2 regions of the Allobosea sp. R86505 genome follow, and region 2 is predicted to be linked to the other one. Evidence: predicted binding sites of a transcription regulator. Region 2 holds the regulator's gene; the other holds the start of a gene.

Region 1 (7,317 bases), 1.2 Mb from region 2:
GTGGTGGGCCGCGCTCTGGCGATCTACCAGATGGCGGCCTTCGGCGGGATGGCATCGGGCAGTTGGGTCTGGGGCCAGGCCGTGCTGCATTTCGGCGCGGAGCAGGCGCTCATCATCTCGGCCTTCGCGCTGCTGGCGGGTGCCGCACTCGGCCTGCGCTACCAGCTGCCACCGCTGGAGGCGCTCAATCTGGACCCGCTCAGCCGCTGGCGCGAGCCGAAGGTCGCCGTCGGCATCGAGCCCCGCAGCGGGCCGGTGATCGTGACGATCGAATGGCTGATCCGCGAGGAGGACGTGGTCGAGTTCCTCAAGGCGATGGCGGAGCGCCGCCGCATCCGTCGGCGCGACGGGGCGCGGCACTGGACGCTGCTGCGCGACCTGACCGATCCGGAGCTCTGGGTCGAGCGCTACGACACACCGACCTGGGTCGAATATGTGCGCCAGGCCCAGCGCATCACCCAGGCCGACGCCGAAATCGCCGACCGGGTGCGGGCCCTGCACAAGGGCCCCAATCCCCCCGTCGTCCACCGCATGATCGAGCGCGAGACGGCGACGCTGCCGCGCGGCCTGCCCCCGCAACAGAACCGGGACGCGCAGAGCGAAACGGGCTGAGGCGGCTCAGCCGTGGATCCAGAGCCCGGCGAGCCCGAACAGCCCGACGATGATCCGCCACCAGGCGAAGGGGGCAAAGCCGCGCTTCGAGACGAAGTCGAGGAAGCTGCGCACCACGATCAGGGCCGCAACGAAGGCCGCCACGAACCCGACCGCGATCAGCGTGACGTCGTCCACCGTCAGCGTCTTGTAGCTCTTGAGCAGATCGTAGGCGAAGGCGCCCGCCATGGTCGGCATGGCCAGGAAGAAGGAAAACTCCGCCGCGGCGCGCTTGCTGGCACCCAGCAGCATGGCGCCGACGATGGTCGAGCCCGAGCGGGAGACACCGGGCACCATCGCCAGGCACTGGATCAGCCCGATCTTCAGATACATCGCCAGCGGGAAGGTGGTGGCGTCCTGGTGTTTCTCCTCCAGCTCCAGATCATCGACCACGAGCAGGATCAGGCCGCCGGCGATCAGCGTGCAGCAGACGATCACGGGATTGAACAGCACGCTCTTGATGAAGCCGTGCAGCAGCGCGCCGATCAGCGCCGCCGGCAGGAAGGCGACGAGCACGCCCAGCACGAAACGCCGTGCCGCCGGATCGCTCGGGATGCGCAGAGCGATGTCGAGCAGGCGGCGGAAATAGACCAGCGTGATCGCCAGGATGGCGCCGAGCTGGACCAGCACCTCGAAGGACTTTCCATTCGATTCGAAACCGAGGAAGTGGCCGAGCAGGAGCAGGTGCCCGGTGGAGGAGACCGGCAGGAACTCGGTCAGCCCCTCGACGATCCCGAGGATGAGCGCCTCGAACAGGTTTTCCATGGCGGCTCGTCCTCGTCGGTCCGGGCTATGCCCGGCACTCGTCCAGCTCCGCATCGATAGGCGCAGCTCTTTGCGAATTGGTTACCAAAACCCGAACCAGAACCCTGCAATTCGCCGTTATGGCCGCTGGGCGGGTTGTGAGCCTCACCGGGCCGCCTTATAGCGGCGCGCTGCGCCTTTCCCGACGTCTTTTTGTCCTGCGGCCCTGCTTCGGCCCCACCTGCCTGTTTCATGAGTGCCATGGCGACGCTTCATCACTATCCGCTATGTCCGCATTCGCGCTTCATCCGCCTGGTGCTCGGCGAGTTCGGCCTCGAGGCGACCCTGGTCGAGGAGCGCGTCTGGGAGCGACGGCGCGATTTCCTGGAAATGAACCCGGCCGGCACGACGCCGGTATTCCGCGAGGAGACCGGGCTCGCCGTGCCCGGTGCCGGCCCGATCGCCGAATATCTCGACGAGACGCGGGGGCTGGCGCTGGCAGAGCGGCGGCTTTTGCCGGAAGGGCCGGGCCCGCGCGTCGAGGTGCGCCGCCTTCTGGACTGGTTCTCGATCAAGTTCAACGAGGAGATCACCGCGCCGCTCGTGCTGGAAAAGGTGATGAAGCGCTTCATGGGCCGCGAGGAGGGCGGCGGCCCGCCGGAGATGAGCGCGATCCGCGCCGCGCGTTCCAATGTGCGCTATCATCTGCGCTACATCGCCTGGCTGACGGCCAAGCGGAACTGGCTGGCCGGCTCCGAGCTGAGCTATGCCGACCTCGCCGCGGCGGCGCATCTCTCCTGCGTCGACTATCTCGGCGACGTGCCCTGGGACGAGGATGAAGCGGCGCGCGCATGGTATGCGAGGATCAAGTCGAGGCCGAGCTTCCGGCCGCTGCTGAGCGACCGGGTGCCGGGCATGGCGCCGAGCGCCCATTACGACAACCTCGACTTCTGAAGCCCGAGCGCCTCAAGCAGGCGGTCGTCGCCCGCGCTCTCGCTGAGGGCTTCTCCGTGGCGCGGGTGGCCTCGGCCGACTCGATCCCGGAGGCACCCGGCCGGCTCGCGGCCTGGCTGGAGCAGGGCCACCAGGGCGAGATGGCCTGGATGGAGGAGCGCACGGATCAGCGCGCCGCACCGCGCCGACTCTGGAGCGAGGCTCGCTCGGTGGTGATGCTCGGCATGAGCTATGCGCCCGAGAGCGATCCGCTGGCGGTGCTCGGCCATCCCGATAGGGCCGCGATCTCGCTCTATGCGCGCCGGCGCGACTATCACGAGGTGATCAAGGGCAAGCTCAAGAGCGTCGCCGGGCTGCTCGCGGCGCAGGGCGGGGCCGACGTCAAGGTCTTCGTCGACACCGCGCCGGTGATGGAAAAGCCGCTGGCGCAGGCGGCCGGGCTCGGCTGGCAGGGCAAGCACACCGTTCTGGTCTCGCGCGAGCACGGTTCCTGGCTGTTTCTCGGCGCGATCTACACCACAGCCGATCTGCCCGTGGACGAGCCGGAAACAGACCATTGCGGGTCCTGCCGGCGCTGTCTCGACATCTGCCCCACTGACGCCTTTCCGGCGCCCTACCAGCTCGATTCGCGCCGCTGCATCGCCTATCTGACGATCGAGCATCCCGGCCATATCGACCCCGCCTTAAGGCCAGGGATCGGCAACCGCGTCTTCGGCTGTGACGACTGCCTCGCCGTCTGCCCCTGGAACAAGTTCGCGCAGGCGGCCCGCGAAACACGCCTGTCGCTGCGCGACGAGCTAGATGCGCTGCCGCTGGCCGACCTCGCCGGCCTCGACGACGCGGCGTTTCGGGCGCTCTTCGCCGGCACTCCGGTCAAGCGCACGGGGCGCGACCGCTTCACCCGCAATGTGCTGATCGCGATCGGCAACAGCGGCCGACCGGACCTCGCTGCGAGCGCCGTGGCGGTGCTGGCCGACCCCTCGCCGCTGGTGCGGGCGATGGCGGTCTGGGCGCTGATCCGGCTCGATCCGCCGCAGGCCCGCGGCCTTGCCGGCCGGGCGCTCGCCATGGAAAAGGATGAAGAGGTGCGCCGCGAATGGTTGGCGCTCCCGCCTGCCATGGATGCCGCCTCATGAAGCTCCTGATTCTCGGCGTCGGCTATTCCGCCGGCTTCTACGCTCGCGAGGCGCTGGCCCGCGGCTGGGAGGTGACCGGCACGGTGCGCACGGCGGAAAAGGCGGAGCGGCTGAGCCGCGAGGGCCTGCGCATGCTCGTCTTCGACGGCTCGGAGGTCTCCACGCCACTGGCGGCGGCGGTCGCCGAGGCGGAAGCCGTGCTGGTCTCGGTGCAGCCGGGCGAGGCCGGTGATCCGGCGTTCCACACGCTCGGCCCGGCGCTGGAAGCGGCGCCCGCCTTGCGCTGGATCGGCTATCTCTCAACCATTGGCGTCTATGGCGACCATGACGGCGCCTGGATCGACGAGGCGACCGCGCCGCGGCCGAGCTTCCGTTCGCGGCTGCGCCTGCAGATCGAGCGCGACTGGCTGGCGCTGGGCGAGCGGAGCGGCAAGGCCGTGCAGATCTTCCGGCTCTCGGGCATCTACGGGCCCGGCCGCAATCCGATCGTGAAGCTGCGGACGGGAACCGCGACGCGGCTGGTCAAGCCGGGACAAGTGTTCAACCGCATCCATGTCGACGATATCGCGGGCATCCTGATGGCCTCGATCGCCGCGCCACGTCCCGGTGCGATCTACAACGTCACAGATGACGAGCCCGCGCCGCCGCAGGATGTCGTGGTCCATGCTGCGGCGCTGGCGGGGCTGACACCGCCACCGGAGACGCCGTTCGACCCGGCGAAGCTCTCTCCCATGGCGGCGAGCTTCTATGGTGAAAACAAGCGCGTCTCGAACGCGCTGGTGAAACGCGAATTCGGCTACGCCTTCCGCTACCCGACCTATCGCGAGGCGCTGCCGGTTCTGCTGGCCGGTGGGGACTGAGCCCCGCCCGCGCGCTCACGCGGCGTAGCGCTGCCCTTCATCGCCGTAATAGGCGACGTAACGCTGGTCGATCGCCTCCACGGGGAGGATGACCAGGACGTCGGTGGTCCCGAACTGGCGGTCGATCACGGCGCCGGTGCCGAAGCGGGCGCCGAGCCGCAGATAACCCTTGATCAGCGGTGGCATCTGCTTCAGGGCGAGCTTGGCATCGACCATCGACGCCGGCAAAAGACCCATATCGACCCGCTGGTTGCCATGGGCCGTCGCGCTCCACTCGCCGGCGGAGCGGGCATGGTGGTGCAGGAAGCTCAAGGGCAGGGCCAGGGTCTGCGGATCCGTGCCGTCGAAGCTGGCGCAGCCGAACATCGCGTCGATCCGGTGATGGCGGATATAGGCCCAGATGCCGTGCCAGAGCAGCTCAACCGTCTTCTTGCTGCGATAGGGCTCGAGCACGCAGGAACGGCCGAGTTCGAGGAAACGTTTGCCCGGATGACGCGCGAGCAGCGGGGCGAGATCGAACTCGCCCTGGGTGTAGAAGCCGCCCAGCCGCTCGGCCGCGCCCTGCCGCATCAGCCGGTAGGTGCCGACGATCTTCGGCTTCACGCCGCCGAAGCGGCCGCGCGCGGCGTGATCGATGACCAGCAGATGGTCGCAAGCCGCGTCGAAACGGTCGGCGTCGCGACGGAACATGCGCGACACGGCATCGGGCCGCGCCGACATTTCCTGGTAGAATACTCGGTAGCGCAGGCGCTGGGCCCGCCAGATCTCGGCCGGCCCCCGGGCCAGCCTGACCTCGAGGGTGCCGCTGCGGCCGAGGCTCCCCGAGAGCGGAGCTGGCTCTGCAGTCTGGCGCCCGAAGCGAAGGATTGTCTCGCTGCCGATCAGTCGAAGCGGAGACAGGCGAGAGAACAGCAGGCCTCCAACAGGCCCATGACGAGCCGGCTCAGCCTGATGTGCGTGGAGCTCGGGTGCCATCGCTCGCCTTGTCTGCCAGGTCGCAGTTTTCCGCAACATTGCAGAAATGCACCATGGTTCTGACAATCTCGCGACAGAACTGCGGCACGCCGATGACGAACGGTCAGGCCGAGCGATCGATCGGCTGCGGCGCGGCAACGCGATCGAGCCAACGTTGCAGGGCGGCACGATCGAGGGGCTTAGCCAGGCAATCATCCATGCCGGCAGCCAGCGCGGCCGCCCTGTCCCCCTCCGCGACATTGGCGCTGACGGCGATCATGGGCAGGGGCGGCAGATGCGGACGCGCCTGTTCGAGCTCGCGGACGGCGCGGGCCACGGCGAGCCCGTCGAGTTCCGGCATGCGGATATCGAGGAGGACGAGATCGAAGGACGGGCCCGTCCCGGCGAAGCCCTCCGCGACCGCGGCCAGGGCACGGCGCCCGTCACGGGCCCAGATCGCCGCACAGCCGAAACGCTCCAGCGTGCGGGTCGCCAGCAGGGCGTTGATCTCGTTGTCCTCCGCGACCAGCACGGTCAGGCGCGGGCGCAGGATCGAGGAAGGCCCGCTCCCCTGCATATCGACGGGTGCGGCACTCGTCGGACGCGGCGACAGGCGCTGATAGAGCGAGCGGGCCCGGACGGGCTTGACCAGGAAGCCGGTGAAGCCGGCTTCGCGCGGAGACCCGAACTGACGCCGCTCCAGCGGCGAGAGCATGATCAGGCTTTCCCGCACGCCGGCCAGACGCGCGGCTTGAGCGAGAGCGACGGCTCCGTCCCGGCCGATGTCCTGGTCGATCAGGACGGCGCCATAACCGGCATCGGAGCGGAGCAACGCCTGCGCCTGCGCCGCATCGACGGACTGGGTGGCGCTGCCACCGGCCGCCGCGATCGATTCCCGCAGGAAGGCTGCGCCGAAGGGAGCGGCCGAGACGATGAGGACGTGTTTCCCGTGCCATTCCGGCAGGGCGGGCGGTGCCGCGTCCGCGGCCACCATCAAGGGCAGCCGCACGCGGAAGACCGAGCCGCCGCCCATCCGGGCCTCGACCCAGACCGAGCCGCCCATCAGCCCGACGAGGCGACGCACGATGGCGAGGCCCAGACCGGTGCCCTCATGGCTCCGGGCCGAGGAATTGTCCGCCTGCTCGAACTCCTCGAAGATCGCCAGGCGGCGGTCCTCGGGAACGCCCGGACCTGTATCGGCGACCTCGATGTCGACGAGATCTCCCTCGCGACCGATCCGGATGCCGACGCCGCCGCGATCGGTGAACTTGATGGCGTTGCCGACGAGATTGAGCAGAATCTGGCGCAGGCGATCGCGGTCGCCGACGAAATGGGTCGGCATGTCCGGAGACAGATGCGCCGCGAGCTCGATGCCCTTGGCCTGGGCGCGCGGCGCCATCAGTTCCGAGACGGTCTCCAGCAACAGGCCTACGTCGAACCGCTCCTGCGCGAGTTCGAGCTTCCCGGCCTCGACCTTGGCGAAGTCGAGAATATCATCGACGAGGCCGAGCAGCGCCTCACCCGATGTCCGCAGCGCGCGGACATAGGTCGCCTGCTCGGGTTCGAGCCCGGTGTCGCCGAGCAGATCGGCCATGCCGAGGATGCCGTTGAGCGGTGTCCGGAACTCGTGGCTGACGGTCGCGAGGAAACGGGACTTGGCCTCGTTGGCGCTCTCGGCGCGGGCGCGGGCCTCGACCAGTTCCTGTTCGGCGGCGATGCGGGCGGTGATGTCGCGCCCAACCCTCTGCAGCACGCTCTGACCCAGCGCCACGGGGACGACCGTCTCGACCCAGGAGATCCAGCGTTCGCCCTCCGGCGTCGCCACACATTCGTCGAAGACGCGCGCCCCGCCCTCCAGCGCCAGGGCCGGCCGGCTGGCGATGCATCGAGGCTGCGCGACCGAGCCGACGATTTGCGTCTCGTCGAGCCCGAGCAAGGCGGCAAAGGCCGCATTGGCATAGACGATGCGCGCGCCGTCGCGCCGCACGATCAGGTCGCCCTGCGCCTCGATCAGGCTG
Region 2 (7,317 bases):
GCACGGGGCTGGGGCTCGCCATCGTCAAGCACATCGTGCTGCGCCATCGCGGGCGGCTGACGATCGAGAGCGCGCTCGGCCAGGGGGCGACCTTCAAGGCCGTGCTGCCACGTTTCGGGGCGCCGCCGCGCAAGCCCTGAGGGGCAGTGCTTAACGCTGCGTGACGACTTGATGACAGCTCGCGTGACGAAATGTCATGAAGCTGTCATGCAGACAGTGTTCTGAACGGCTCGCTGAACCTGCGACCCAGAGAGGACATCTCATGCGCAAACTTCTCATTCTCGCGGCCGCGACGATCGGTCTGTCCGGTGTGGCCCAGGCCGCCGACATCACCGGCGCCGGCGCGACCTTCCCCTTCCCGATCTATTCGAAGTGGGCCGAGGCCTACAAGAAAGAGACCAATATCGGTCTCAACTACCAGTCGATCGGCTCGGGTGGCGGCATCCGCCAGATCAAGGCCAAGACCGTCGCCTTCGGCGCCACCGACGCCCCGCTCAAGGGCGAGGACCTCGCCAAGGACGGCCTCATCCAGTTCCCGACCGTGATGGGCGGCGTCGTGCCCGCCATCAACATCGCCGGCATCGACGCCCGCCAGCTCAAGCTGACCGGCCCGCTGATCGCCGAGATCTACATGGGCACCGTCAAGAAGTGGAACGATCCCAAGATCGTTGCCCTGAACCCCGGCCTGAAGCTGCCCGACGCCAACATCACCCCCGTCTACCGCTCGGACGGATCGGGCACGACCTTCGTCTTCACCGATTACCTCTCGAAGGTCTCGGCCGACTGGAAGTCCAAGGTCGGCACCAACACCTCGGTGCAGTGGGCTGTCGGCATCGGCGGCAAGGGCAATGAGGGCGTCTCGGCTTCGGTGAAGCAGGTCGCCAACTCGATTGGCTATGTCGAGTATGCCTATGCCAAGCAGAACAAGCTGAGCTACGCGCTGATCCAGAACGCCGACGGCAACTTCCCGGATCCGGACGACAAGTCCTTCCAGGCGGCGGCCGCCAATGCCGACTGGAACGCCGCTCCCGGCTTCGGCATCTCGCTCAACAACCAGAAGGGCGCCCAGGCCTGGCCGATCACCGCCGCGACCTTCCTGCTCGTCCATGCCAAGCCGGAGAAGCCGGAAGAGGTCGGCGCCGCGCTGAAGTTCGTCGACTGGGCCTTCAAGAACGGCGACAAGCTCGCTCTCGACCTCGAATACGTGCCGCTGCCGGCCAATGTGAAGGACCAGGTCCGCGCCTCCTGGAAGGGCGTCACCGACCCGGCCGGCAAGCCGATCTTCTGATCCACAACCAAGCGGGGGCGAGGCGGGTCATCCCGCCTCGCCTCGTCTCTCCCGGCCCCCATCCCCAGCAGCGGCGACCGCGGCTGCTGGGGATGGGGGCCCGCCCGAGAGGCCCGCTCCCCTCAGCCGCTTCGCCATTTTCGTTCCGACCGGAGTTCCACGGATGACCGCCGTGACCGACCCAATGAGCATTCCGGCCGCGCGCCCCCAGCGCAAGACGCCGAAGGGCACCTTCGACATCATCTTCCGCAATGCGAGCTTCGCCTCGGCGCTGTTCGTGCTGATCCTGCTCGCCGGCATCATGCTGTCGATGGTCATCGGCGGCTGGCCGGCCTTCAAGGCCTTCGGGCTCGGCTTCATCACCGGCTCACAATGGGACACGCAGGCCGATGTCTATGGCGCCTGGCCGGCGATCGCCGGCACCCTGACGACCGCATTCATCGCGCTGCTGATCGGCGTGCCGCTGTCGCTGGGTATCGCGGTCTATCTGACGCAACTCGCCCCGCTGTGGTTCAAGCAGCCGGTCTCGACCGCCATCGAACTGCTCGCCGCCGTGCCCTCGATCATCTACGGCATGTGGGGGCTGTTCGTCTTCGTTCCGCTGTTTGCGGCCTATGTGCAGGTGCCGCTCTCGAACATCGTCGAGGGGATGCCGATCGTCGGCACGATCCTATATTCGCGCTCGCCCTCGGGGCTGGGCATCCTGACGGCGGGCATCATCCTGGCCTTCATGATCATTCCCTTCATCGCCTCGATCGTGCGCGACATGCTCGACCAGATCCCCTCCGTGCTGCGCGAGAGCGCCTATGGCATCGGGGCGACGACCTGGGAGGTGGTGCGCCATGTGCTCGTGCCGCAGGCCGGCGTCTCGATCATCGGCGCGATCATGCTCGGGCTCGGCCGAGCGCTCGGCGAGACCATGGCGGTGACCTTCGTCGTCGGCAACGCCAACCGTCTCTCGGGGTCGATCATGGATCCGGGCTCGACCATCGCCTCGCGCATCGCCAATGAATTCAACGAGGCGCTGGGCCTGCAGATGAATGCGTTGATCGGTCTCGGCTGCATCCTCTTCTTCGTCACCTTCGTCGTCCTCGTCATCGCGCGCATCCTCGTCGCACGCGTCAAGACCTTCTGAGCGGGTTGAAGATCATGAGCCTGACGACACCCTCCACCGTCCGTGAACTCCCCCCGACGACCTGGGGCCGGGTTCGCCAGTCGCGTCGCGTCGCCGACAAGTCGATGCGGATCATCACGGCCAGTTTCACCGTCATCGCGATCTCCGTGCTGTTCTGGATTCTCGGGATGCTGATCGTGAAGGGCATCGGCGGCTTGTCCGTCGCCACCTTCACGCAGATCACGCCCGGCCCCGGCTCGGAGGGTGGTGGCCTCGCCAACGCCATCGCCGGCTCGGTCATCCTGACCTTCCTCGGCATCGTCGTGGCGACGCCGATCGGCGTACTCGCCGGGACCTATCTCGCCGAGTACGGCAAGGGCTCGAAGCTCGCCGACCTGATCCGCTTCATCAACGACATCCTGCTCTCGGCGCCGTCGATCCTGATCGGCCTGTTCGTCTACGTCATCCTGGTCGAGCCGCTGGGCGGCTATTCCGGCTGGGCCGGCGGCGTCGCGCTCGGCATCATCGCGATCCCGGTCATCGTGCGCACCACCGAGGACATGCTGCGCCTCGTGCCGGGGCCGCTGCGCGAGGCCGGCTCGGCGCTCGGCGCGCCTCCGTCGGTGGTCATCACCTCGATCACCTGGAAGGCCGCCAAGGCCGGCATGGTCACCGGTATCCTGCTCGCGCTCGCCCGCATCGCCGGCGAGACGGCGCCGCTGATCTTCACCGCGCTAAACAACAATTTCTGGTTCTCGGCCGATCTGATGGGCGGCGTCTCCAACCTGCCGGTGACGATCTACATGTTCGCCTCGGCGCCGTATGAGAACTGGCAGCAGCTCGCCTGGGCCGGCTCGCTGATCATCACCATGTCCATCCTGCTGCTTTCGATCATCGCCCGCCGCATCGTCCGCGGTAGCAAGTAAGACCAGCGCCTTCCCACCGTCGCGTCCGATCCGAAGGAACCCTTCGATGCTGTCCACCCTCGAACTCAGCCCGCAGACGCTCGATGCCGATGCGCCCGTCCGGATCGCGGTGAAGAACCTCGATTTCTACTATGGCGAGCACAAGGCGCTGAAGAACATCAATCTCGACTTCCGCGACCGGCACGTCACCGCGCTGATCGGCCCCTCGGGCTGCGGCAAGTCGACCCTGCTGCGAATCTTCAACCGGATCTACTCGCTCTACCCCGAGCAGAAGGCGACCGGCGAGGTGATGCTGGACGGGCGCAACGTCATCTCCAACGACGTCGACGTCAACGAGCTGCGCTCGCGCATCGGCATGGTCTTCCAGAAGCCGACGCCCTTCCCGATGTCGATCTACGACAACGTCGCCTTCGGCATCCGCCTCTACGAGAAGCCGCCGAAGTCCGAGCTCGACGACCGCGTCGAGGGCGCGCTGCGCCGTGCCGCGCTGTGGGACGAGGTCAAGGACAAACTCAAGACCTCCGGCATGGGTCTCTCCGGCGGCCAGCAGCAGCGCCTGTGCATCGCGCGCACCATCGCCCAGAAGCCCGAGGTCATCCTGTTCGACGAGCCGACCTCGGCGCTCGACCCGATCTCGACCGGCAAGATCGAGGACCTGCTCGAGCAGCTGAAGACCGACTTCACCATCGTCATCGTCACCCACAACATGCAGCAGGCGGCGCGCATCTCGCAGTACACCGCCTTCATGTATCTCGGCGAGGTGATCGAGTTCGACGCGACCAACACGATCTTCATGAACCCAGGCAAGAAGCAGACGCAGGATTACGTCACCGGCCGATTCGGCTGACTGCCCTCCGCTTCAGCCCCGCATTCGAAGGACCTAGCCGCGATGACCGACCATATCGTTCGCTCCTACGACGCCGATCTCGAGTCGCTGCGCCGCAGCCTCGCCGAGATGGGCGGGATGTCCGAGCGCATGCTCGGCGACTCCACCGTTGCGCTGGTGCGCCGCGACACGACGCTGGCCCAGAAGGTGATCTCGGCCGACCAGCGCCTCGACAACCTGCAGCGCGACGTCGAGGAGCGCGCCGTGCTGACGATCGCCCGGCGCCAGCCTCTCGCCCAGGACCTGCGCGAGCTGATCTCGGCGATCCGCATCGCGTCGGACATCGAGCGCGTCGGCGACCTCGCCAAGAACATCGCCAAGCGCGCCGTGGCGATCTCCGGCCAGTTCTCGCCGCCGCACCGGGCCGTGGTCGGGCTCGAGCATATGAGCCGGCTTGTCCAGGCGCAGCTCAAGGACGTGCTCGACGCCTACGCCACCAGCAATGAGCAGAAGGCCCTCGATGTCTGGCACCGCGACGGCGAGATCGACGCGCTCTACACCTCGCTCTTCCGCGAGCTTCTGACCTACATGATGGAAGATCCGCGCAACATCACCTTCTGCACGCATCTCCTGTTCTGCGCCAAGAACGTCGAGCGCATCGGCGACCACACCACCAACATCGCCGAGACGATCCACTATCTCGTCACCGGCGAGTCGCTCGACATCAACCGTCCCAAGCTCGAGACCACCGACATCACGGTTGAGGCCGTGACGGGGAGCTGACATTGCAGCACGTCATGGTCGGGCTTGACCCGACCATCTCCGAAACCGGGACCCTCCGGTCGCCGAGATTCTCGGGTCAAGCCCGAGAATGACGCCTGCACCACCCATTATCTGGAACCGTGCCATGGCCGCCCGCATCCTGATCGTCGAGGACGAGGAACCCCTCACCCTGCTGCTGCGCTACAATCTCGAGGCCGAGGGCTTCGTGGTTGACAGCGTGGCGCGCGGCGACGACGCCGAGCTGCACCTGCGCGACAACACGCCCGATCTCGTGCTGCTGGACTGGATGCTGCCGGGGCTGTCGGGCATCGAACTCTGCCGCCGGCTGCGGGCGCGCCGCGACACCGAGCGGGTGCCGATCATCATGCTCACCGCGCGTGGCGAGGAGACCGAGCGGGTGCGCGGGCTCGCCACCGGCGCAGACGACTATGTCGTCAAGCCGTTCTCCCTGCCGGAGCTGATCGCGCGCATCCAGGCGCTGCTGCGCCGGGCGAAGCCCGGCCATGTCGCCGGTCTGCTGACGGCCGGTGATCTCGAACTCGACCGCACAACGCGGCGCGTGCGCCGCTCCGGCGAGGAGCTGCATCTGGGCCCGACCGAGTTCCGCCTGCTCGAATTCCTGATGCAGGCGCCGGGCCGGGTCTATTCGCGCGCGCAACTGCTCGACGCCGTCTGGGGCCGCGACGTCTATATCGACGAGCGCACCGTCGACGTGCATGTCGGGCGCCTGCGCAAGGCGATCACGCCGGGCGACGCCAAGGACCCGCTGCGCACGGTCCGCGGCGCGGGCTACGCCTTCGACGAGACCTTTGCGCGGGCGTGAGGCGAACCGTCATGCTCGGGCGCAGACCCGAGCATCTCGTGACGATGAGGCTCCGCTGCCGTGCCGGCCAGAGATTCTCGGGTCAAGCCCGAGAATGACGAGCGTGCGTCCGCCGACGCCTGATCGCTTGACCCGCGACGCCCGACGGCGCAAGCCGACCCGATGCACAGCAAAGACATCGCCATCATCGGCGCCGGCCCCGCCGGGCTGATCGCCGCCGAGCGGCTGGCGCAGGCCGGCCACCGCGTCACGATCCATGAGCGGATGCCGTCGCCGGCGCGGAAATTCCTGCTCGCCGGGCGCGGCGGGCTGAACCTGACCCATTCCGAGCCGCTGGAGACCTTCCTGCCGCATTACGGCGCGGCGCGGGACTGGCTCGAACCGGCCGTCGCGGCCTTCCCGCCGCAGGCACTGCGCGACTGGGCCGATGGCCTCGGCGCGGAGAGCTTCATTGGCACCAGCGGTCGCGTTTTCCCGAAGGCGATGAAGGCCTCGCCGCTGCTGCGCGCCTGGCTGCGCCGGCTCGACGGTCTCGGCGTGCGGCTCGAAGCCGGCCGGCGCTGGACCGGCTGGAACGACGAGGGCGAACTGACCTTCGCTACGGCGGCCGGCGAGGTAACGCTCACGCCGGATGCGACGCTGCTGGCGCTGGGCGGGGCGAGCTGGCCGCGGCTGGGCTCCGATGGCGGCTGGGTTCCGCTGCTGGCGGGGAGGGGCGTCGCGGTGGCGCCGCTGCGGCCGGCCAATGGCGGCTTCGCGGTAGCTTGGTCGCAGACGCTGCGCGAGCGTTTCGCCGGCGCGCCGCTGAAGCGGATTACGTTGTGCTTTGCCGGCAAAAAGATTGCGGGCGAGGCGATGATCGACGCCCATGGGCTGGAGGGCGGCGCGATCTATGCGCTGTCGGGGCCGCTGCGCGAGGCGATCGCGCGGGACGGTTCGGCGGTGCTGGAGATCGACCTGCGTCCGGATCTCGACCTCGCCCGGCTGACCGAGAAGCTCGGCAAGCGCCGGCCGGGCGAGACGCTCAGCAACCATCTGCGCAAGGCGGCAGGGCTCTCGCCGGCGGCGGTCGCCGTGCTGCGCGACAGCGTCGCGGGAAAGCTCGACGAAAACCCCGCGGCGCTCGCGGCGGCGATCAAGAGTGCGCCGTTGCGCCTGACCGGGACGATGCCGATCGACCGGGCGATCTCCAGCGCCGGCGGCATCGCGGCCTCCGAGATCGACGCAGGCTTCATGCTGCGGCGCCTGCCAGGCGTTTTCGTCGCCGGCGAGATGCTGGACTGGGAAGCGCCGACCGGCGGCTATCTGCTGCAGGGCTGCTTCGCCACCGGCGTCGCTGCGGCGGCGGGGATAGTGGGTTGGCTGGGGCGGGGAAACCTCGACGGAGAACCCTCTCCCGTAGGGAGAGGGCAGGGTGAGGGGTAGGCCGCTTGACGGTGGCGTGAGACCTCACCGGCGCAGCGATTGGGTTGGCGCTTTGCTGGTTGAGGGGCCGACACCTCTCCCCTGCCCCTCTCCTTACAGGAGAGGGGTTCCCCGCGATTCCGGGTCGCGGTC

Evidence for each region. The regulator PhoB, encoded in region 2, activates phosphate uptake and scavenging genes when phosphate is short. The targets are predictions, from matches to a motif close to TGTCATNNANCTGTCAT.
Region 1: the regulator PhoB is predicted to act here: its motif matches at 5,380-5,396, upstream of olsB (l-ornithine N(alpha)-acyltransferase).

What each region holds. Positions count from the first base shown of each region.
Region 1 is NZ_JAXHPY010000001.1:286,543-293,859, forward strand. It holds gene SJY11_RS01355 (MFS transporter) at 1-612, shown strand, start outside; gene SJY11_RS01360 (undecaprenyl-diphosphate phosphatase) at 619-1,416, opposite strand; gene SJY11_RS01365 (glutathione S-transferase family protein) at 1,657-2,349, shown strand; gene queG (tRNA epoxyqueuosine(34) reductase QueG) at 2,247-3,485, shown strand; gene SJY11_RS01375 (SDR family oxidoreductase) at 3,482-4,345, shown strand; gene olsB (l-ornithine N(alpha)-acyltransferase) at 4,361-5,320, opposite strand; gene SJY11_RS01385 (ATP-binding protein) at 5,424-7,317, opposite strand, start outside.
Region 2 is NZ_JAXHPY010000001.1:1,492,898-1,500,214, forward strand. It holds gene SJY11_RS07135 (ATP-binding protein) at 1-140, shown strand, start outside; gene pstS (phosphate ABC transporter substrate-binding protein PstS) at 263-1,288, shown strand; gene pstC (phosphate ABC transporter permease subunit PstC) at 1,452-2,423, shown strand; gene pstA (phosphate ABC transporter permease PstA) at 2,438-3,328, shown strand; gene pstB (phosphate ABC transporter ATP-binding protein PstB) at 3,375-4,175, shown strand; gene phoU (phosphate signaling complex protein PhoU) at 4,218-4,937, shown strand; gene phoB (phosphate regulon transcriptional regulator PhoB) at 5,062-5,760, shown strand; gene SJY11_RS07170 (TIGR03862 family flavoprotein) at 5,923-7,185, shown strand.